2 regions of the Metabacillus elymi genome follow, and region 2 is predicted to be linked to the other one. Evidence: predicted binding sites of a transcription regulator. Region 2 holds the regulator's gene; the other holds the start of a gene.
What was found. Region 2 encodes LexA, which represses DNA repair genes until DNA is damaged. Its sites were predicted from a motif close to CGAACATATGTTCG; they were not measured.
Positions count from the first base shown of each region.

Region 1: a site for LexA is predicted at 6,103-6,116, ahead of HUW50_RS06505 (RpnC/YadD family protein). Genes of this name have one in related genera too.

Region 1 is NZ_CP055263.1:1,333,310-1,344,449, reverse strand. Features, by position in the region: gene fliW (flagellar assembly protein FliW) at 1-367, shown strand, start outside; gene csrA (carbon storage regulator CsrA) at 379-612, shown strand; gene HUW50_RS06530 (flagellin N-terminal helical domain-containing protein) at 784-1,974, shown strand; gene flaG (flagellar protein FlaG) at 2,642-2,992, shown strand; gene fliD (flagellar filament capping protein FliD) at 3,011-5,038, shown strand; gene fliS (flagellar export chaperone FliS) at 5,056-5,457, shown strand; gene HUW50_RS06510 (flagellar protein FliT) at 5,457-5,810, shown strand; gene HUW50_RS06505 (RpnC/YadD family protein) at 6,166-7,170, shown strand; gene HUW50_RS06500 (hypothetical protein) at 7,292-7,531, shown strand; gene HUW50_RS06495 (hypothetical protein) at 7,656-7,919, shown strand; gene hpf (ribosome hibernation-promoting factor, HPF/YfiA family) at 8,388-8,942, shown strand; gene rbsK (ribokinase) at 8,999-9,892, shown strand; gene secA (preprotein translocase subunit SecA) at 10,045-11,140, shown strand, end outside.
Region 2 is NZ_CP055263.1:4,411,404-4,422,543, reverse strand. Features, by position in the region: gene sirA (sporulation inhibitor of replication protein SirA) at 78-527, opposite strand; gene HUW50_RS20330 (DUF896 domain-containing protein) at 712-942, opposite strand; gene HUW50_RS20325 (YneB family resolvase-like protein) at 1,174-1,830, opposite strand; gene yneA (cell division suppressor protein YneA) at 1,902-2,213, opposite strand; gene lexA (transcriptional repressor LexA) at 2,370-2,993, shown strand; gene glnA (type I glutamate--ammonia ligase) at 3,154-4,488, opposite strand; gene HUW50_RS20305 (MerR family transcriptional regulator) at 4,546-4,950, opposite strand; gene HUW50_RS20300 (methionine gamma-lyase family protein) at 5,056-6,330, opposite strand; gene hflX (GTPase HflX) at 6,323-7,543, opposite strand; gene HUW50_RS20290 (trimeric intracellular cation channel family protein) at 7,811-8,434, shown strand; gene HUW50_RS20285 (hypothetical protein) at 8,650-8,988, opposite strand; gene HUW50_RS20280 (hypothetical protein) at 9,314-9,700, shown strand; gene HUW50_RS20275 (hypothetical protein) at 9,843-10,178, opposite strand; gene spoVK (stage V sporulation protein K) at 10,345-11,140, opposite strand, start outside.

The sequences.
Region 1 (11,140 bases), 2.7 Mb from region 2:
GTTGCCAGGCTTTCTAGATGAGAAATCATTTGTATTACTTCCTTTAGATAGCGATTCACCGTTTTGGATATTGCAATCAACAGAGACACCGGAGTTGGGGTTTGTCACTGTTAATCCGTTTGACTTTTTTGAAACGTATGAATTTGATATTACTGAAAACGATAAGCAATTACTTGAATTAACATCTGAAAAAGATGTAACAGTGTGGACAATATTGAACGTCAAGGATCCATTCGAAGACTCAACTGCAAATTTACAGGCCCCGATCGTTCTTAACACAAGGAATAATCAAGCGAAACAAATTATCTTAACAGATACTCAATATATAACTAAGCAAAAATTAATTCCAGAAAAAGTAGTGAAGTAGGTGGTGGATGGATGCTAGTACTAACAAGAAAACTAAATGAATCAATTCAAATTGGAGATAATATTGAAATTACCGTTCTTTCTGTTCAAGGTGACCAAATAAAGTTAGGAATTAAAGCTCCAAAGGACATTGAGGTTCATCGAAAAGAAATCTATATGTCCATCCAAGAATCAAATAATGAAGCAGCTTCCATACTCCCAAACATCCTAGAACTATTAAAAACACAGCCCAAAAACCTTAAGTAAAAAAACTTGAGGTTTTTTTATTTTTTTCTACAAAATCTATTAAACTTTTCAACCTAGCGACGATATATAAAGTAAGAGGTTGAACCAAATGGCGGCCGACATGAGGGACACCTTAACTTAGAAGATTCACAAGGATGTGGATCATTCATATATTCAAGGAGGAAATTTATAATGAGAATTAATCATAATATTGCAGCTCTTAACACTTATCGTCAGTTGAATAGTGCTTCAAGTGCTCAAGGTAAATCAATGGAGAAATTGTCTTCAGGTCTTCGTATCAACCGTGCTGGTGATGACGCTGCTGGATTAGCAATTTCTGAAAAAATGCGTGGGCAAATTCGTGGATTGGATCAAGCTGCCAAAAATGCTCAAGATGGTATTTCATTGATTCAAACTGCAGAAGGTGCATTAAATGAAACTCATAGTATTCTACAACGTCAACGTGAACTTACTGTTCAAGCATCTAACGGAACAATGACAGATGATGATCGTAAAGAAATACAAAAAGAGTTAAACCAATTAGTTGATGAAATTGATAGAATAGCTGATGATACTACATTTAACACTAAAAATCTGTTAGGTGGAAGTTTAAACGAGAAAATTCATATCGGTGCCGATCAAGGTCAATCAATGGATATTCAGTTCAATGATATGAATGCAGATGCAATTGGAACTGTTTCTGGAAGTGGCCAAGTCTCTAGTGCATCTATTGTTACAGATTTTTCAGGTGCGTTAGATTCTGAACTTGCCTTATCTGCAAATGCTGGTGCTGATACAATGGCAATTACTCTTGACCAAGATTATGGTAGTGTGAAGGGTGTAGTTGATGCAATTAACAATCAAATTCAGGGAAATGCTGTATTTAAGGATTTAGTATCAGTGCAAGTAAAACCAGATGGGAAAATTGCATTAGTAAATAAGACTGATAATGCAGTAACAACTGCTAATGGTGCAGGTGGTACTGTAGATGTAGCAGATTCGTTAAAAATAACTGTTGGAGCAATCGGAGGAACTACTACTAGTGTTTCATCTTTAAAAGTTGATCCTGATACTGCTTCAACTGGTGGAGTTCTAACTCAAAGTGATGCAGATTCTGCTATTAAGGTTATAGATGATGCAATTAAAATGGTATCTGCAGAACGTTCTAAAATGGGTGCTTACCAAAATCGTCTAGAACACTCAATCAATAACTTGAACACATCCTCTGAAAACTTAACAGCTGCTGAATCGCGTGTAAGAGACGTTGACATGGCGAAAGAAATGATGAACCAAACTAAGAATTCTATTCTTTCTCAAGCAGCACAAGCAATGTTGGCTCAATCCAATCAAATGCCTCAAGGTGTGTTACAACTTCTGAGATAATTGATTAGAGGGCGTCTAGCTTGGTAACGAGCTAGAGTATAACTGGGTGAATTGCTGGAACTTTCTAAAGCTTCATCAACCACAACGTAACCAGAAATGGTAGGCGTGAAGGTGTGAAAATGATGAAGATGTGATAATGGATAATCAGCAGCCAAGCTCCTGTGAGGAAACTCTGGAGAAGGTTCAACGACTAGAGAACACGGTCTAAGGCGAAAGCTATGACTATGAATCTCGTAGGGCAGTTAATGCTGTTCGAAGTGCCCAGCCCCTTTCTAGATTAAGGGTGAAGATATAGTCTATTCTATGATCGAAAGACATAGTCGCAAAGCAAGCGAACCAACAACCACAAGGAGTTCTTCAACTTCTTCGTTAATTTTACTAAAAAAAGGCTTTCTCTATTCAGAGGAAGCCTTTTTCCAAATAATACTAGCAATTAAAATATTTCTTTTCACTTCATTTAACTGATTTAACAATTCCACATTTGATCACCTCTCAATTTATTATAATAACGAACTGATGTTTCCATATTACTAAAATAATGTAAAAGTAAGGTATAGATACTATTTTGATAAAATTGAATTCTTATCAGTTTATTTCTCCATTTATTTAAACTTTACCAACTAATAGCCGATATAAATAATAGAGAATAATCAGAGGAGTGTTCCTAATGTCGGTAGAAAAACTATCTTCACAGCCAGCACTTCACAACTTTGAAACAACAAAACCAACTGGCCAAAATGAAACGATCGAACCTAATATAATTGCTAAGCAAAATATACAAGAAAAATCGCCATCTAAAGAGGAAATGGAACGTGTCATAGATGGAATTAATGAAGTATTACAACCGGCTAATACCCATATTAAATTTGAACTTCACGAAAAACTAAATGAATATTACGTAACTGTTGTTGATAACAACACAAATGAGATAGTCAGAGAAATTCCTTCAAAAAAGTGGTTAGACATTTATACTGCCATGACCGATTTTGTTGGGTTAATCGTCGATAAAAAAATTTAGGAGGTGGATGGAGTGGCAATGAGAATAGGTGGACTAGCTAGTGGTATGGATATTGATACGATCGTATCTGACCTAATGAAGGCAGAACGTATGCCGCTAGATAAATTAACGAAAAATAAACAAGTTATAGAATGGCAGCGTGATGCTTATCGCGAGATGAACACACTGCTATTAAACTTCCGAAATCAAACATTTGATATGAAGCTATCATCTAATTTTGGTGCACGTACTGTTACCTCGTCTAACGAAAGTAAAATAACTGCTATTGCAAAAAGTGCAGCAGACCTATCATCCTTTACAATTTCAAGAATTGATCAGCTTGCAACAGCTGCAACAAAGGTGAATGCAGGTGCAATTTCTAAAACTGGAACTAAGATCGATGCATCGGTAAGTCTTTATAGCATGAAAGATAACTTTGCTAATACAAACTTTGGTTGGACTTCTGGGAGTGTTGAAACTCAAACTATATCTCCATCAGCCAACGGAAAAACATTCAAGCTAACTCTGGCAGAAGGTGTAGAATTACAGGAAATTGCTAACCATACAACAGTTAAGGTGGATGGAAAGTCATTTAATATCATCACTGATCCAGCAGCTACTCTTCAAACTGGAGATGTAAGAGTTGATAAAGACGGCAATCTGGAGTTCTTTGATGAAATTTCTAAAGGAAGCACAATTAAGGTTGATTTTGCAGCAACTAAAAAAATTGAAATTTTAAAACCAACAGCCGACTTCACAGAAATCCAATTAGCCAAGAGTCCTATATCTCTACAGGACGAGGTTGTTGTTACAATTAACGGTATTGATTATCGAAATAGCGGTACAAATAAAAATGAACTTTTAGCAGCTGATAACTCGGTGTTTGCAAAAATTGATGAAAGTGGGAAAATTACGTTTACAAATCAACAAGCAAAAGATACGGAAGTAAAAGTAGCTTATGAACAAATGTATTTTGCATTCGATATTGGTTCCCATACTTCAAATGGTCAGGTAAACGAACGATTTCTTGTCCAAGGTTCAGATTCCCTTGATTCAGTATTAAGTAAAATCTCTTCTTCTGATGCTGGCCTATCAGCTTATTATGATACATTCACAGACCAAGTAACATTAACTCGCAAAGAAACTGGTGATTTTAACGAGGCTGGAAATGAAATCATCACTACACCTGGTTTTCTAAATAATATTTTACGCTTTGGAAGTGGATCAGAAACAGGTGGGGATAATGCTGTTTTTACTGTAAACGGACTCAGCACTGAACGTACATCAAACACGTTTGACATGAATGGTGTGACATTTACGTTAAAGGATAAGCTGTTAAGTACAGAACCGAGTATTTCGATTAACGTTGCTAACGATACAAATAAAGTCGTTGAAAATATTACAAAGTTTGTTAACTCTTACAATGAGTTAATTGAAAAAATTCAAACAAAGGTGAATGAGGAGAAATACAAGGATTATTTGCCATTGACAGATACAGAGCGAGAAGGGCTATCTGAAAAGCAACAGGAAAAATGGGAAGAGATGGCGAGAAGTGGTTTACTTCGCAGAGATTCCTTACTTTCAGGCCTACTTTCAAAAATGCGGACTGACTTTTATTCACCAGTAAGTAATGCAACAGTTGATTCCAACGTTAAACAATTATCTAGCATCGGGATAACCACAACGTCGAATTATCTTGAAGGTGGAAAGTTAGTTATTAATGAAGATGAGCTTCGGAAAGCAATTGAAGAAAATCCAGAATCTGTAGAAAAGCTATTTACTAGCAGCGGTTCTACAAGTGGAGAACAAGGAATTCTAAATCGACTATATGACAGTTTAACAAATACAATGGACAGTATTAAAACTAAAGCAGGAAATTTAAATGCAACTAATGATACTTTTACATTAGGGAAAAACCTTAACAGAATTACAGATCAAATGGATCGCTTTGAAGACCGCCTAACACAAGTCGAAAACCGTTACTGGGCACAGTTCACAGCAATGGAAAAAGCAATCCAAAAATCAAATTCACAAATGTCCTATCTCATGCAGCAATTCTCATCATAATAAAAGGAGTGTCACCTATGGCAATGAATAACCCGTACGCAGCCTATCAGCAAAATGCAGTAACAACCGCTTCCCCAGGTGAAGTTACGTTAATGCTATACAATGGCTGTCTTAAATTTATTAAACTAGCTAGCTCAGCAATTGAAAATAAAGAAATAGAAAATAAAAATACCAATATCCAAAAAGCACAGAAAATTATTACAGAACTCATGGTCACGTTAAATATGGATCTGGAAATCTCTAAAAATATGATCGTTATGTACGACTATATTAACCATCGTTTAACGGAAGCGAATGTGAAGAATGATGAGTCAATTTTAAAGGAAGTTGAAGGTTTGGTTGTTGAATTCCGCGATACATGGAAGCAGGTTATTCAAATTACTCGTCAACAACAGCATCGTCAAGGCGGTCAAGCGTAGTGTCTCGATTAAAAAAAGTATACGGAGTAACCGAACAGCTTTTTCAATTGGTGTCACAGCCGATCGCAAAGGAAGCAAGAGATGTATGTATTGAAAAGATAACATCTTTGTTAGAAAATCGTGATCAGCTCTTAAGCGATGTTCAGCCACCTTTTACTAAAAATGATCAGCAACTATTTCAGCAAATTGTCACTTGGAATGAAGTTATTACGAAAAGATTCACTGAGATTAAGCAACAAATCCAACAAGACATGATGCAATTAAAAAAGACGAAGTCGTCCAATCAACAATATGTCAATCCATATCAAGGCATTTCCACATCTGATGGCATGTTCTATGATAAACGAAAATAGGTGAACCGTAATGGTATCCTTAACAAGTGATCAATATGAGTTGATTCTTCACATCTAACTCTGCATTTGATCAAGTGATTTTAACTTTAGTCGGTGAGGCATCCATTTTCACAACTGTTAAAAAAACTTCACGAGTTTGTTAAAACGCAATTAGTTCATATCTATATAAAATGGAAAGAATCCGTTCAGACTCAGTTACAACCCTATATTACACAGTAAAACTCGTCTTTCATGGCGAGTTTTTTTCGTGAAAAGAGGTAGAGGATGAGATAAATATATGATAAAATAAATGAGAACAAATGTTCTGTACATTAAGCAATGAATGTATAAAATTAAAAAGGTATGTGATAAAATAATGTTATTAAACAGGGTTTTTGAGAAACCTCGAGAATACGGAACTGTTGATTATGATGGTCTATGGAAAAAGTTAATCTATGAGTTGTTTGAGGAGTTTGTCTTATTTTTTGTAACTGACCTGTATGAAAAAATTGATTTTTTAAAGGAACCTGAATTTTTACAACAGGAGCTTTTTCAGGAAATTATTCATGAAAGAAAAGGAAGACAAGTTGCTGATCAAATTGTAAAAGTATTTCTAAAAAGTGGAGAGGAGAAGTGGCTGTTAATTCACATTGAAGTACAGGGAGATCGTGATCCTGACTTTGCAAAAAGAATGTTTCGTTATTATTATCGAATATTTGATAAATACGACCAAGAAATTGTTGCGATTGCTTTATTAACAGATACCTCCAAACACTTCCGACCTAACACGTTTCATCGTACATCTTATGGAACAGTGTTAACTTATGAATATAATATTTACAAATTTATTGATCAAGATAAAACAAAGCTTCTGCAATCGAGTAATCCATTTGCTATTGCAGTATTAGCTGGAAAGCTTGCCAATGAAGCAAAAAATGACTCAGAGAAGCGTTATCGTTTTAAACGAAAATTAATCCAATTAGTGTTGCAAAAAAATGATTATCCCCAAGAAGAACGATACATATATTTATCCGCATTAATATACTTCATTGATTATTTATTACAAATCCCGATTGAATTAACACAAAAACTACAGAATGAAATCATTCTTACAAAGGAGGAAATAGAAATGATGTATTTAGATCGAAACAATTTGCCGCCGACTTTTGGGGAATTGAAGAGGTTGGTAAGAGAGGAAGGGAGAGAAGAAGGAAGAGAAGAAGGAAGAGAAGAGGGACGAGAAAAAGGAATTGAAGAAGGTCAGAAGCTGGTTGCAGTTGAACTTTTGAAAGATGGTATGCCTGTAGAACTAGTTGCCAAGTATGTAAAACTGTCAAGTGAAATAGTGAAGGAATTGAAGGGGGAATATCTGAACAATTAGGGGAAATATATTTATCCTTATCCGCATTAATATACTTCATTGATTATATCTATTACAACTCCCATTTGAATTAACACAAAAACTACGGGAAGAAATCATTCTTACAAAGGAGGAAATAGAAATGATGTATTTAGATCGAAACAATTTGCCGCCGACTTTTGGGGAATTGAAGAGGTTGGTAAGAGAGGAAGGGAGAGAAGAAGGAAGAGAAGAGGGACGAGAAAAAGGAATTGAAGAACGTCAGAAGCTGGTTGCAGTTGAACTAATGAAAGATGGTATGCCTGTAGATCTAGTATCCAAGTATGTAAAGCTATCAATTGAGATAGTGGAGGAACTAAAGAGAAAATATATGAACAATTAGGAAAATAAGTCTAAGACCCAAATGTATGTCCAGAATAATAATTCGCTCATCCATAAAATCTTCTAGGGAGAGTATGTAAATTTAGTCATAATGACTTTGAAATAATAATGAAGGAGGTATCATAATGGAACAGGAAACAATGCTAAAGGAAATACTCAATGCATTAAAAATACATTCAGATCATATGGATCAAAAGTTTAAAAAAGCTGATGAAAGATTTGAACAAGTTGATAAAAGATTCGACAATATTGATGACCGATTAGATAGAATAGAGAAGAAAAAGGATGGCTTTCGTGTTGGACTAACAGAGTCACAAGAAACGATTGATTTTATCTCCGTAAAAACTTTACAACATGAGAAAAAACTTCGTAAAATAAATCAATCGTAATACACTTCAGCCCCAAATTCCTCGTGCACTGTCACCACCCGGAAAAGTCCAAGCAATGCAGTAACAAGCAGGTATCAGCCGGCATTTTAAAATTGGAGACTATCATAAATTCACTCGAAATAATGTGGCAAAAACGAAGGGAATTCGATTATATTCGAATCACATTTTCGTGATATCGATATGTGGAACAAACGAAAAGTTCCATTCCTGCTCTAGCCAATCAACAACCTTAAAGAGTTCTGAATTTACTAAAGTAATTTAGTAAGTTTTTTTGTACCTTAATTAACCAATACATATCCCCAAATGTAAGCGCATATACTATTACACTTAATCCTGTATTTACAAAAATAAAACAATCTTCAACATTTTTCACAAATTTTTCACGAAATTTTTACGTTTTAGCAGGAGACAAGCAGGGAAATATAGAATTAAGTATACATAGCTTTATCATAAAGGAGGAGTTCAATCATGAGATATAACGTCAGAGGGGAAAACATTGAAATAACTCCAGCATTAAGAGAATATGCAGAAAAGAAAATTGGTAAGCTTGAGCGATACTTTGAAGATTCAGTTGACGCAAATGTAAATGTAAACTTAAAATTCTATAATGACCAGGAGTCAAAAATAGAAGTAACGATTCCAATGACAGATCTTGTGCTCCGTGCTGAGGAGCATAATCAAGATATGTACGCAGCCATTGATCTTGTGGTAAATAAATTAGAACGTCAAATTCGTAAGCATAAAACAAAAGTCAATCGCAAGCTTCGTGAGCAGGGTGCTCCAAAGTTTGTATTTAGCAATTTACTACCTGAAGAAAACGCTCCATTAGATGAGGAAGATCAGGAAGAGGTTGTTCGTACTAAGCGCTTTAACTTAAAGCCGATGGACAGCGAGGAAGCGATCCTGCAAATGGACATGTTAGGTCATAGTTTCTTTGTATTTACGGATTCTAAAACGAATAAAACGAATGTTGTCTATAAACGTAAAGATGGAAAATATGGCTTAATTGAGCCTCACGTATAAAACAAGGACAGCGCCTAATTAGGGCGCTGTTATTTTATTTCATAGGGGAGAAATTGATGAGTAAACCTAAAATTACCGTAATAGGTAGTATAAACATGGACCTTGTTACGAAAACAAATACAATTCCAAAAGTCGGGGAAACCGTTTTAGGGGAATCCTTTTTCACAATTCCAGGTGGAAAAGGTGCAAATCAGGCTGTTGCAGCTGCTAGATTAGGAGCAGAGGTCACAATGATTGGCTGCGTAGGAGACGACGCATTTGGGAGTGAATTAAAAAATCATTTAACCGCTCAAGGAGTTTCAATGGAAAATGTTAAAACCATCCCCGAAACTTCAACAGGTATTGCCTCGATAACTCTTTCCAATGGAGATAACAGCATTATCATCGTATCTGGTGCAAATCATTTTGTAACACCTGAAGTCGTTAAACAGCATGAACACATCATTGCTGAAAGTGATATCGTGCTTTTACAACTCGAAGTCCCATTACAAAGTGTTATTGAAGCTGTTCAACTAGCAAGAAAACATAACGTGCGAGTGATCTTAAATCCTGCTCCGATTCAAAAACTACCAAAGGAACTAATCCTACAAGTAGATTACATAACACCAAACGAACACGAACAAGAAATGCTCTTATCTAGAAATGACATGACTGACGAAGAATTAATCCAAGTTAAAGAAAAATGCATCGTAACAAAAGGATCAAAAGGTGTAATGCTTTATCAAAATGGAGAAACTTTTATCCAAGGCTATAAAGTCAAAGCTGTTGATTCTACTGGTGCAGGAGACTCCTTCAATGGAGCGTTAGCTTTCTCTTTAAGCAATGGTGCTGCCTTAAAAGAATCCTGCCAATTTGCCAATGCAGTTGCAGCATTGTCTGTTACTAAACTTGGTGCTCAAGCGGGGATGCCGACATTACAGGAAGCGGAAGAGTTTATTTCTACACGGTAATTGTCTCACCAGAGCGATTCGACAAAATTCGGGCGGTGACAGGCACCCGGTTGTACCCCATCTCAAATAGTGCTAAAATAAAGGATAGTTTAACAAAAAACAATCAACAAACAAAAATGATAATTTCACTCTAAACACAGAGGAGCGTTATGATGCTTGGAATTTTAAATAAGGTGTTTGATTTTAACAAACGTGCGTTAAATCGTTATGAAAAGATGGCTGATCAGATTGATGCATTAAGCAGTAAAATGAGCGGTTTATCTGATGATGATCTTAAAGCAAAAACAGAAGAATTTAAGGGTCGCGTTGCAAAAGGTGAATCACTCGACGATCTTTTAATAGAGGCGTTTGCTGTTGTTCGTGAAGCAGCGAAGCGTGTGTTAGGCTTACATCCATACAAGGTACAGTTAATGGGTGGTATTTCCTTACATGAAGGGAATATTTCAGAAATGAAAACAGGTGAAGGGAAAACCTTAACTTCAACAATGCCTGTTTATTTAAATGCGCTATCTGGTGAAGGTGTACATGTTGTCACAGTCAATGAATATTTAGCAAGTCGTGATGCACATGAAATGGGACAGTTATTTGAATTCCTTGGCCTAACAGTTGGTCTTAACTTAAACTCACTTAACAAAGATGAAAAACGTGAAGCATATGCTGCAGATGTTACATATTCAACTAACAATGAGCTTGGATTTGATTATTTGCGCGACAATATGGTTCTTTACCGTGAGCAAATGGTACAACGTCCACTTAATTTTGCCGTAATCGATGAGGTTGACTCGATCTTAGTCGATGAAGCGAGAACACCGTTAATTATCTCAGGACAAGCTGCGAAATCGACAAAGCTTTATATCCAAGCGAATGGCTTTGTTCGCCAATTAAAGCAGGAAGAAGATTTTACATATGATGTGAAAACAAAGGCTGTTCAGCTTACAGAGGACGGTATGACAAAAGCTGAAAAAGCCTTTGGAATTGAAAATCTTTTCGATATCAACCATGTTGCGTTAAATCATCACATCAACCAAGCGTTAAAAGCACAATTTGTGATGCAGCGCGATGTTGACTATGTTGTTGAAGAAGAACAGGTTGTCATTGTTGACTCGTTCACTGGTCGTCTAATGAAGGGACGTCGCTATAGTGATGGGCTTCACCAAGCAATTGAAGCTAAAGAAGGTCTAGAGATTCAAAATGAAAGCATGACACTTGCAACAATCACATTCCAAAACTACTTCCGTATGTATAAAA
Region 2 (11,140 bases):
CTCCTTCGTGTTGTCTATCTTACAGTGTACTAAACCCTACGATATTATACAACATTTGTACTATAATTTCTTCACTTTTAACCAAAATTTCTTTCTTTTATCGGATTTAACCAACCATATCTTTCACCTTGTAAATCCATCGCTAAAAAACAAGGATCAAATTTCCTTAGAACTTCAAAGAAAATCGTTTCTGCCTCATAGCTTCCATCAGAGGAAAGCTCTAAATGACGGTCTTTTACGATTAATGTAGCATTCCCTCGATTAGCCTTAAGTTCGATCTTATGTATATGGTGAATATTTTGATAATCAGGACGATTTGCTAAGTGAGTACCAAGTAGTTGATGTATAAATAATGAAGGAATGGGCTTAGTAATATAATTAATTTGTCTTTCAAGTGTAGCCACATGATTTGAGCGAACTGTTGTCCAGTGAAAATCCTGAAACAGGTGATAAATTTTTGACTCCCGACCAAAGTAGTGACTAGCAAATTCTTCTTCTATTAAATAAATATAATAGTGTCTCACCATTTCACTCCTCCTCTATCATCTATTTCTATTATTATAAAAGATCATCAAAGCAAGAATTGTCTTAAGACGGAGAAAGAAGCCACTATTTTTGTCGAAGAGCTTAACATTTTTTATTTATATTTGAAAAGAAAAAAATGTGAAATATTTTAAATAAAAAAAGAATAAATCATTAAGATCTATTCTTCTAATGAAGATTAAACTTCTTCTCATCTTTTAATTTTTGTGGTGTTACATCATTTCCATTTGGATCAACAACTGTTACACCTTTTAAAGTATTTTTCATTGACGAGCGAAAAGCTTGTAAATATTGTTGACGTAGAGATTGCTGTTCTTCTTGTTCTTTTACTGATAAGCCTTCTGATTTTGATTTTTTTGATAATGCATTTATTCGATCAATTTTATCTTTAGGTAACATATTATTTCATTCTCCTTAGGCTTTTATGTATATTAGTCAACCAACTCGATCTTCCTAGGTAAATCATCCACAAATAGTCCAATGTTAATTTTACAATCCAAATCAACTAGTGGTTTTACATTAACAATGTAAAATCGTGATTAACTTACATGTCATATTACTAAAAGAAGACAGAATTGACAACTCCTATGCAACCTAAAGCAGAAAAATCATATAATTAATTACTATTTGCTAGTTATGATCGATCGTTTCACTATCAATATATTCTTTATATCTTCTATGAACAGTAGCTTTACTAACATCATAACCTACACCTCTTAGTGTAGCTGCAATCTCATGAAAAGTGAGTTTCTTACTACGTAATTTAATTATTTCCTCAATTGGTACATCAATTTTTTCACGACCTCCACCCTTATCTATATTAGATAAATTATCTTGTGGTCTATATCCTTTTGCGATTGCTCGATTCATTCCTCTTTTAATCTTATAATTTACGAGTTTTCGTTGAAATTCTTCAACCGCTGCAAGTATATTTAATACCATGATATCACTTTCAGATAATTCCGGCTCCCCTTGTTCATTAAGAGTAAATACCTTTGCATTTAATTTTCTTATTTCATGTAAAATAGCAATTTTAGCATGTCCGCGTCCTAAGCGGGTATCATCCTGTACAAGAAGCAAGCCCGCTTGTTTATCTTTTATAAGAGCAAGTGCCTCTATTATTCCATCTCGATCGATGTCATATCCGCTATGCCGTTCTTCAATTATCTTTACTACATCTATGTTATGTATTTCAGCAAGCTTTACTAATTCCTCTTTTTGCCTCTCAATTGAGGTATCTTGAGTCTCTTTATTTGTACTAACTCTACAATAAATGATGGCCTTCATTTCGGATCACCCTAGCTAATAAAATTGTATCATTTCTATGTATAAGAAAAATCCAGTAACTAGATTACTTTCTATTCACTAGCAATCTGTTCAAATTGGTATATTTGTTCTTTCTCTACTGGTACAAAAACTAAATCACCTGGTTTAACTACACTTGAATTCATTTTATTTTTATCTTGCACCCATATTACAAAATCTTGCTTTGTTATGTTAGCATTTTCATGGAATTGTTCAGCAATACTCCATAAGCTATCCCCTTCTTCAATTTCTACTTGATGAAATTTTTCTAAATTTTCATTTGTACCAGTATATGAAATAGCCCCTGTAACAGCTAATACCACAGCAAAGAAAGATAGAATATAAAATATTGTTTCTTTTTTCAATTTTACCACCCCATAAGAATATTTGTTCGTATTTATATTTTCAGTATAATACGAACAAACATTCTAGTCAACTGTTTACTCGAACTTATGTTTGTATTAATAGGTAAATGATGCTATAATAAATATATATTACAGGAATCCGAGGTGTCACAAAGGATGACGAAACTATCAAAAAGACAACAAGATATATTAAGTTTTATAAAAGATGAAGTACAAAAGAAAGGCTATCCGCCGTCTGTAAGAGAAATAGGCGAAGCAGTTGGCCTTGCATCCAGCTCTACTGTTCATGGTCACTTAGCTAGATTAGAATCAAAAGGATTGATTCGTCGTGATCCTACTAAACCAAGAGCAATAGAAATCTTGGAAGAGGAAGAAACACTTCATATTCCAAGAAGTAAAGTTGTAAACGTGCCGGTGATTGGTAAGGTAACGGCGGGTTTACCGATTACAGCAATTGAGAATGTTGAAGAATATTTCCCACTCCCTGATCGGTATGTAAATGACGAGGAACATGTTTTTATGCTAGAAATTATGGGGGAAAGTATGATAGAAGCTGGTATCCTAGATGGAGACATGGTCATTGTAAGACAGCAGCAGACTGCTAATAATGGTGATATTGTTGTGGCAATGACTGAAGAAGATGAAGCAACCTGTAAACGATTCTTTAAAGAAAAGGATTATATTCGCTTACAGCCAGAAAACTCTACTATGGAGCCTATTATTTTACGCAATGTTAGTATTTTAGGAAAAGTAATTGGGGTTTATCGGACGATCCATTAAAAGCTTGCCAATCGGCAAGCTTTTTTCATATACTCTAAGATAATTACATCGTTTTTATCTGCAAGTTTTTCATTTAATAAACTACTAAAAACAAGTATTTATTTGACCTGAAGTTTAATCAAAAACCCCTTAGCACAAATTGTGTTAAGGGGTCTTATTATTAATACATTGACATGTATTGTTCTCTTTCCCATGGGTGTACTTGTGTACGGAACATATCCCACTCAATTTCTTTAGCTTCGATGAAATGCTCAAATAAGTGCTCGCCTAACGCGTGTTTCATTGTGCTGTCAGCTTTTAGTAAATCTAATGCTTGAGCAAGAGTTGCTGGTAAATCAACGATCCCATTTTCAATACGCTCTTCTTTAGACATAACATAAATGTTACGATCAATTGGTTTTGGTGCTTCAAGACTATTTTTAATACCGTCAAGTCCAGCAGCTAAAAGAACACTCATTGCCAAGTATGGGTTTGCAGCAGGGTCAACACTACGTACTTCTACACGTGTGCTTAATCCACGGGATGCTGGAATACGAATTAATGGACTTCTGTTTTGTGCAGACCAAGCAACATAACATGGTGCTTCATAACCTGGTACTAGGCGTTTGTATGAGTTTACAGTTGGATTTGTTACTGCAGTAAACGCTGATGCGTGTTTAATAATACCTGCAATAAATTGTCTAGCTGTATCACTTAATTGTAGGTCAGCGCTAGTATCTAAGAATGCATTTTCACCATTGCGGAATAATGATAAGTTCATGTGCATACCAGATCCGTTTACACCGAATAATGGTTTTGGCATAAATGTAGCGTGTAGTCCATGTTTACGAGCAATTGTTTTAACAACTAATTTAAATGTTTGAATATCATCACATGCTTTGATTGCTCCAGCATATTTAAAATCAATTTCATGCTGTCCAGGTGCAACCTCATGATGAGAAGCTTCAATTTCAAAGCCCATTTCTTCTAATTCTAGAACAATGTCACGACGGCAGTTTTCACCTAAGTCAGTTGGTGCTAAATCGAAATAACCACCATTGTCGTTTAATTCTAGAGTTGGTTCGCCTTTTTCATCTAGTTTGAATAAGAAGAATTCTGGCTCAGGTCCTAAATTGAAGTCTGTGAATCCAAGCTCTTCCATTTCAGCTAATAGACGACGTAAATTGTTACGTGGGTCACCAGCGAATGGGGTTCCATCTGGATTGTAAATGTCGCAAATAAAACGAGCAACTTGGCCTTTTTCAGCAGTCCAAGGGAAGATAACGAAAGTATCTAGATCTGGATATAAATACATATCAGATTCTTCAATACGTACAAAACCTTCAATTGAAGATCCATCAAACATCATTTTGTTGTCTAATGCTTTGTCAAGCTGACTAACTGGGATTTCAACGTTTTTTATCGTTCCAAGAATATCCGTAAATTGTAAACGGATGTATTTTACATTATTTTCTTTTACTAAACTTACAATATCTTCTCTTGAATATTTAGACATTGAAAATCTCCTCTCTACAGGCAAAGAATTTTTATAATTAATTGGAATTACTCATAATTAATGAAAAAACCTTGACATGTCGCCATGTCTTAAAGTTGGTCGATTAAAGCGACCCGCTTGCATTAGTTCGGATTTCAGTAGCTTGCGCAATTCCGCATCACTTATGTCTGGCTTCTCAACAGTTTTAGGTTGTTCCAGTTGAGCTTCTTTATGCGCGCTATCATTTCTGGAGAAAATTTGTTTAATTCCTGCTAAATTTACACCTTGCTCAATTAAGTTACGAATCTCCAATAACTTATCAACATCATTAAAAGTGAAAAGTCTTCGATTGCTCTCGGTTCTAGCGGGAAAAATCAATTCATTCTCTTCATAATATCGGATTTGTCTTGCAGAAAGATCTGTTAACTGCATAACAATTCCAATCGGAAATAGGGGCATTGAGCGTCGAATATTATCACTCATGTTATTCGCTCCTTTTGTTTAACTATTTTTATTATAATTCATGTTATATTATGTGTCAATATTATGTGAGAAATTATAACATCATTTTCAAATATAAATTACTAGTTAACTATTTATCGTGAGCAGCTCTTGATCTAGTAAAGAATCTATAGCTGAACAAATCGCTATTTTAACATGGGAATATGTGAGTCCTCCTTGAACATATGCAACAAACGGAGCTCTTATTGGTCCGTCTGCAGATAGTTCAATACTAGCACCTTGGATGAATGTTCCCGCAGCCATGATTACATCATCCTCGTAACCAGGCATATAGTTCGGATATGGTGTCACATGTGAATTAATTGGTGAAGCATATTGAATTGCCTGGCAAAAAGCAACCATTAGCTTAGCATCATTGAATTGAACAGATTGAATTAGATCTGTTCTCGTACTATTCCAGGATGGATTCGTCTGCAACCCAAGTTCTTCTAAGAAGGAAGATGTGAAAACAGCACCTTTAAGAGCTTGTCCTACAACATGTGGTGCTAAAAAGAATCCTTGATACATTTCTTGTAAGCTGTAAAGGGAAGCACCTGCTTCTGCACCAATGCCAGGTGATGTCATCCGATAAGAGCATGCTTCCACAAGTGATTTTTTACCTACAATATATCCACCTGTTTTTGCGATTCCTCCACCTGGATTTTTTATTAATGATCCCGCCATTAAATCTGCACCTACGTGGCATGGTTCAAGTTCTTCTACAAACTCACCATAGCAATTATCGACAAAAATGACAACATCTTCTTTCAAAGATTTTACAAAAGATATCATTTCTTCTATTTCAGCAAGTGTAAATGAAGGACGTGTTGCATAGCCTTTTGAGCGTTGAATACCGATCATTTTTGTCTTGTACGTAATCGCATTCTTAACAGCATCGAAATCAATTTCCCCATTTTCGCGGAGATCAACGGTTTTATATCCAATCTGAAACTCCTTTAATGAGCCTATTCCACTTCCTCTAATCCCTACAATTTCTTCAAGCGTATCATAGGGTTTACCAGTAATATATACAAGTTCATCCCCTGGTCTTAACACACCAAATAATGCTATTGAGATCGCATGAGTACCAGATATGATTTGTGGTCTTACCAAACCTGCTTCTCCACCGAATACATCTGCATATATTTCTTCCAATGTGTCTCTACCTATGTCATCATAACCATAACCTGTAGTCGGAATGAAATGAGAATCACTAACACGGTGCTTTTGAAAACTTTGAAGGACACGAAATTGGTTTGCTTCACTTTGTCTCTCAATCGCCTCATGAACTTCCTTTATCTTTTCTTCTACCTTAGCTACCATTGGTGCAAGTTCTGCACCATGTTTTAAATAATTAAACATTATTCTTACCCTCTCCATTATACTTCTCTAGCTGTCCATTTATTGAATGAGTTGGGAGTACGAATCCTTCAATTTCATACAGTTCATACTGTTCATTAAAAATTAACTTTTTAATCAATGATTCTGTTTTTAATTGAGATAGTAACCTTCCTTCATTTGCAGGTATTTTCACACTATATTGATTCATTACATCCTTTGCAAAACTCTCTACTTGATCCATCAGGGTATCCAAATCCTCTTTTGAAAATGCGGTAATTTGGATATACTCTTCATTCGGTGATGGTACAAATGAGCTTGGTGCTTGATCCTTTTTATTGTAAACAGTTAGAATTGGGATATCTGTTACGTCTAACTGCTCAAGAAGTTTATAAACGGTTTGTTCATGGTTTGCATAATCCTCATTTGAGCTATCCACAACATGTAAAATCAAATTTGCTTCCTTCACTTCTTCTAATGTAGAACGAAAGGCAGCTACTAGCGTTGTTGGCAGATCTTGAATAAACCCAACTGTATCTGTAATAAGAGCTTGATAATTAGATGGTAATACCACCTTGCGAGTCATTGGATCAAGTGTTGCAAATAATAAATCCTCTTCAAAGCTTCCTGCTGTTGTCAAACGATTAAATATTGTGGATTTTCCCGCATTTGTATAGCCTACAAGAGCAATTTGAAAAGCTTGATTTTTTTTTCGTCGTTCTCTATATCTATTTCGGTGACTAACAACTGTTGCAAGCTGTTGTTTGATTTCATGGATTCGATTACGTATATGTCGACGATCTGTTTCAAGTTGTGTCTCACCAGGTCCCCTCGTCCCAATTCCCGCACCTTGACGTGAGAGTGCAATCCCCTGTCCAGCAAGTCTTGGTAACAAGTATTGAAGTTGCGCTAATTCAACCTGTAACTTACCTTCCTTAGATTTAGCTCGCTGTGCAAAAATATCTAAGATAAGTTGTGTACGGTCAATGATTCTCACATCTAAATTAGATGATAAATTTCTTAGTTGGCTCGGTGACAACTCATCATTAAAGATAACTATATCTGGCTCAAGCTCATCAACTAGATTTTCTAATTCTTCAACTTTTCCTTTTCCTATGTATGTAGCTGGGTGTGGTCTGTCACGTTTTTGTATGATATTAATTAACACTTCACCATTTGCGGTCTTTGTTAATGAAGCTAGTTCTTCCATGGAATATTGAAAATGATCATCCAGCATTGTTTGAAGCTGACAACCAACTAAAATGACTTTTTCTTTTAAAACATCAATTGTATTATTCAATAAAACCCTTCCCTTACGCTGTTTTAGCAATCTAATCATATCAAACATTTTGATATTTCACTAATTATTTCTTTATTATATACAGAAAATAACTTCTTTATCTTTTTGTATTACTTATTCATGAAAAAATCATTGACCTTTCCATATTTGAGCTTTAAAATCAAGTTCAACTACAAGAGATCGGACATGGAGGATTCAAGAGATATGACATGGGAAGTATTAAGTATTATCGGGACGATTGCTTTTGCAATAAGCGGAGCAATTGTAGCAATGGAAGAGGAGTATGATATTTTAGGGATATATATACTAGGTATTGTCACAGCATTTGGTGGCGGTGCAATTCGAAACCTTTTAATTGGAGTTCCGGTCACTGCATTATGGGAACAAGGGGTACTCTTTCAAATTGCCCTTTTTGCAATGACAACTGTATTTCTTTTTCCACATAGTTTATTAAAGCATTGGCATAAATGGGGTAACTTTACTGATGCCATCGGTCTTTCTGCCTTTGCCATTCAGGGAGCACTTTATGCGGTGAACATGGGTCATCCAACAAGTGCAGTTGTTGTTGCAGCTGTCCTAACCGGAAGTGGCGGAGGGATTGTTAGAGATTTACTAGCAGGTCGTAAACCATTAGTGCTTCGAGCAGAGATCTATGCATTTTGGGCGATAATTGCAGGGCTTCTAATCGGTTTTGAAGTTGTCAAACAACCTATTGAATTATATATTTTATTCATTGGAATCGTTGTTCTCCGTGTATTTTCCTATACGTATAATTGGAAATTACCAAATCGCAGTTTACAAACATTATCAAAAGAACAATCATTATAGAAATATGCCTATAATACTAATAATCTAAGAATTAGGAGAAGAACAACTTATTAGTTGTTCTTTTTGTTTATAGTTACAAATAATAACATTATGTAAACTTAATTGGTGTTAAAATACATTCTTTTTGATTTTACAATTAAATGCATAATGTCTGCCTCATTACTTTTTAATAGAAAAAAAGAAACACGCACCACTGTGTCATGTTTCTAGTGACATTAGCTAATTTTTTGAAGAGAATGTCTTGATTGGTTTACTTTACATTTAATATATGTCTGAGTTGTATCAAACATATCCGCTACGTACATTGTTGCTCCATAATATGTTTTTTCTTGGGACATTTCTTTATCCACTATATAATCATATATTGTTGCTTCTATATCATTAAAAAACGGTAGGATTTTTTGATTATTTGCTAAAATTTGATAAAGCTGTGTTATGAGAAACGGACTTTTACCAAACTCTTCTTGTAATTGATCAATAACATATTCGTTAAGTGACAATTCATTTTCAACAAGATATTTAAGCTCTTCTAAAAATAATTTGTTATCACTCATCCTGATCACTCCCTCTTATACTTTGTATTTTATCATCGTCACAAAAATATTGAAAGCGTTATCAATATTGATTTCTATAGCTTTTTTCGAATGAATAGTATGAGTTTAATGCTATTTATATATGACTCTATATATTTTTTCATTTCAATCTATAAAAAATAAAGAAATGTATACAAATCTTTTTTATTACATTGTTTCTACACAGAATTGTTGGGTTAAAAACAAGTTATAGTTATATTTATGTCTATATTAAATATAGCCTCACGGTTTTATACGAGAAGAATAAGTTATAATGAACGATCTTTTTGAAAGGTGTGAGTGATTCGTGAAATGGAAAAATTATGGGTTATGGGTGTCAATTGCATCTGTTTTATATATGGTCATTAATGATCTAGGGTATCAGATTGATTTAACGCGTTGGGACACATATGTTACTGCATTATTAGGTATATTGGTTGCTTTAGGAGTTATTTCAAACCCTGAGAGTGGTAAGGGATTTTTCAATGCAAAAACACCAACTGAACATGTTCCTACAAATAAAAATAATCCTACTAATAATTCCAATTATGGGAATAATGAAACATCACAAAACGAAGAAATAACCAACTTAGATAATCCACAAGATTACTCAGAACATATAGATAATTCATCAGATAATCAAATATCCGAAGAAATAACACCTTATCGTAGATATCCGCCAGATGAAAGGTAAAAAGCACACAAGGTACCTTAAAACCAACTCATTTATTAGGCTTTCGTGTTGTTGAAAAGATCAAAAATCTTTAAAAGTAAATATTTATTCTAAAAAAGGGTATAACTCATTTATATCACTTGAGTTATACCCTTATCCTCATTTATTCAAGTTTCTCGATCTTCACAAGTCCACCAATATGATTTTCAGATTCCACATATGCCAATATTTTATCCTTCACTTGAATGTTATCTTCAATTGGGAACTTCACATTTTTACGATTAAAGTAAATTTTAGTTGTCCCATCAAGAGATTGACCATAATAGTCATTTCCACTTATTTCAGTAATAACATATGTAAAGGTTTTATATGAATCTTGCATTTCCACATCTTTTATTGGTTGATTTGTTTCTAGTTTTTCAGATGGTTTCCAAAAGTAAACACCAAGTACAAGTAGCACGCTAAGTAGAATTAAGAAAGTGATTAGTTTTCCTTTCATTTTTACCTCCAAAAAATTAAATCTGATATATCATGTATGACATAAGAGTCAAAAAAAGAACGGCAAATGATGAGAATAAGAAAAAATTAAAATGTTTTCTGATAAACAGAAAAAGGTGATTGTCTCTATTGTTGAGCCAATCACCTTTTTTCCATTACAGACTTCGTTAATTTGCCTTTTCATCTGTTAACACTAAATCTTGGCCCTTAATTGTTAGAAGGTCCTCACGGTTATATTTATCTGTAAGTAATAAGCGCATTGCTTGAGAACGTATTGATTTCTCTATGATATTTCTAACATATCGGCCATTACTAAATTTTGCTGGAGGTGTCATCGTTTTAACAGACATTAAATGTTCCCTAAGTTTTATTACTGCCTCATCATTAAAGCGATATTCCCGCTCAGACATCATCCGGTCAGAAATTTCCATTAGATCATCAACTGAATAATCAGGAAAATCTACAACTAGTGGAAACCTTGACAATAGTCCGGGATTTAGAGATAAAAAGTTTTCCATTTCTCTTGGATACCCTGCAAGTATTAATACAAAATCATGTTGTTTATCCTCCATATGTTTTACTAATGTATCAATAGCTTCTTTGCCAAAATCTTTTTCCCCACCTCTAGCAAGTGAATAGGCTTCATCAATAAATAAGATTCCACCTAGTGCTTTTTTTATAAGATCACGAGTTTTTTGTGCCGTATGACCAATATATTCTCCTACAAGATCAGCTCTTTCAGCTTCAATTAGATGCCCTTTTGACAAGACATTCATTTGAAAAAACAACTTCCCAACTAACCTTGCTACCGTTGTTTTACCAGTTCCTGGATTCCCCTTAAACATCATATGGAGGGCTTGTTTTCCAGCCTTTAAACCTTGTTCCTCACGCTTTTTATTGATAAAAATCCAAGCATATATTTCTTTTATCATTCGTTTCATTTCATTCATTCCTACAAGGGAA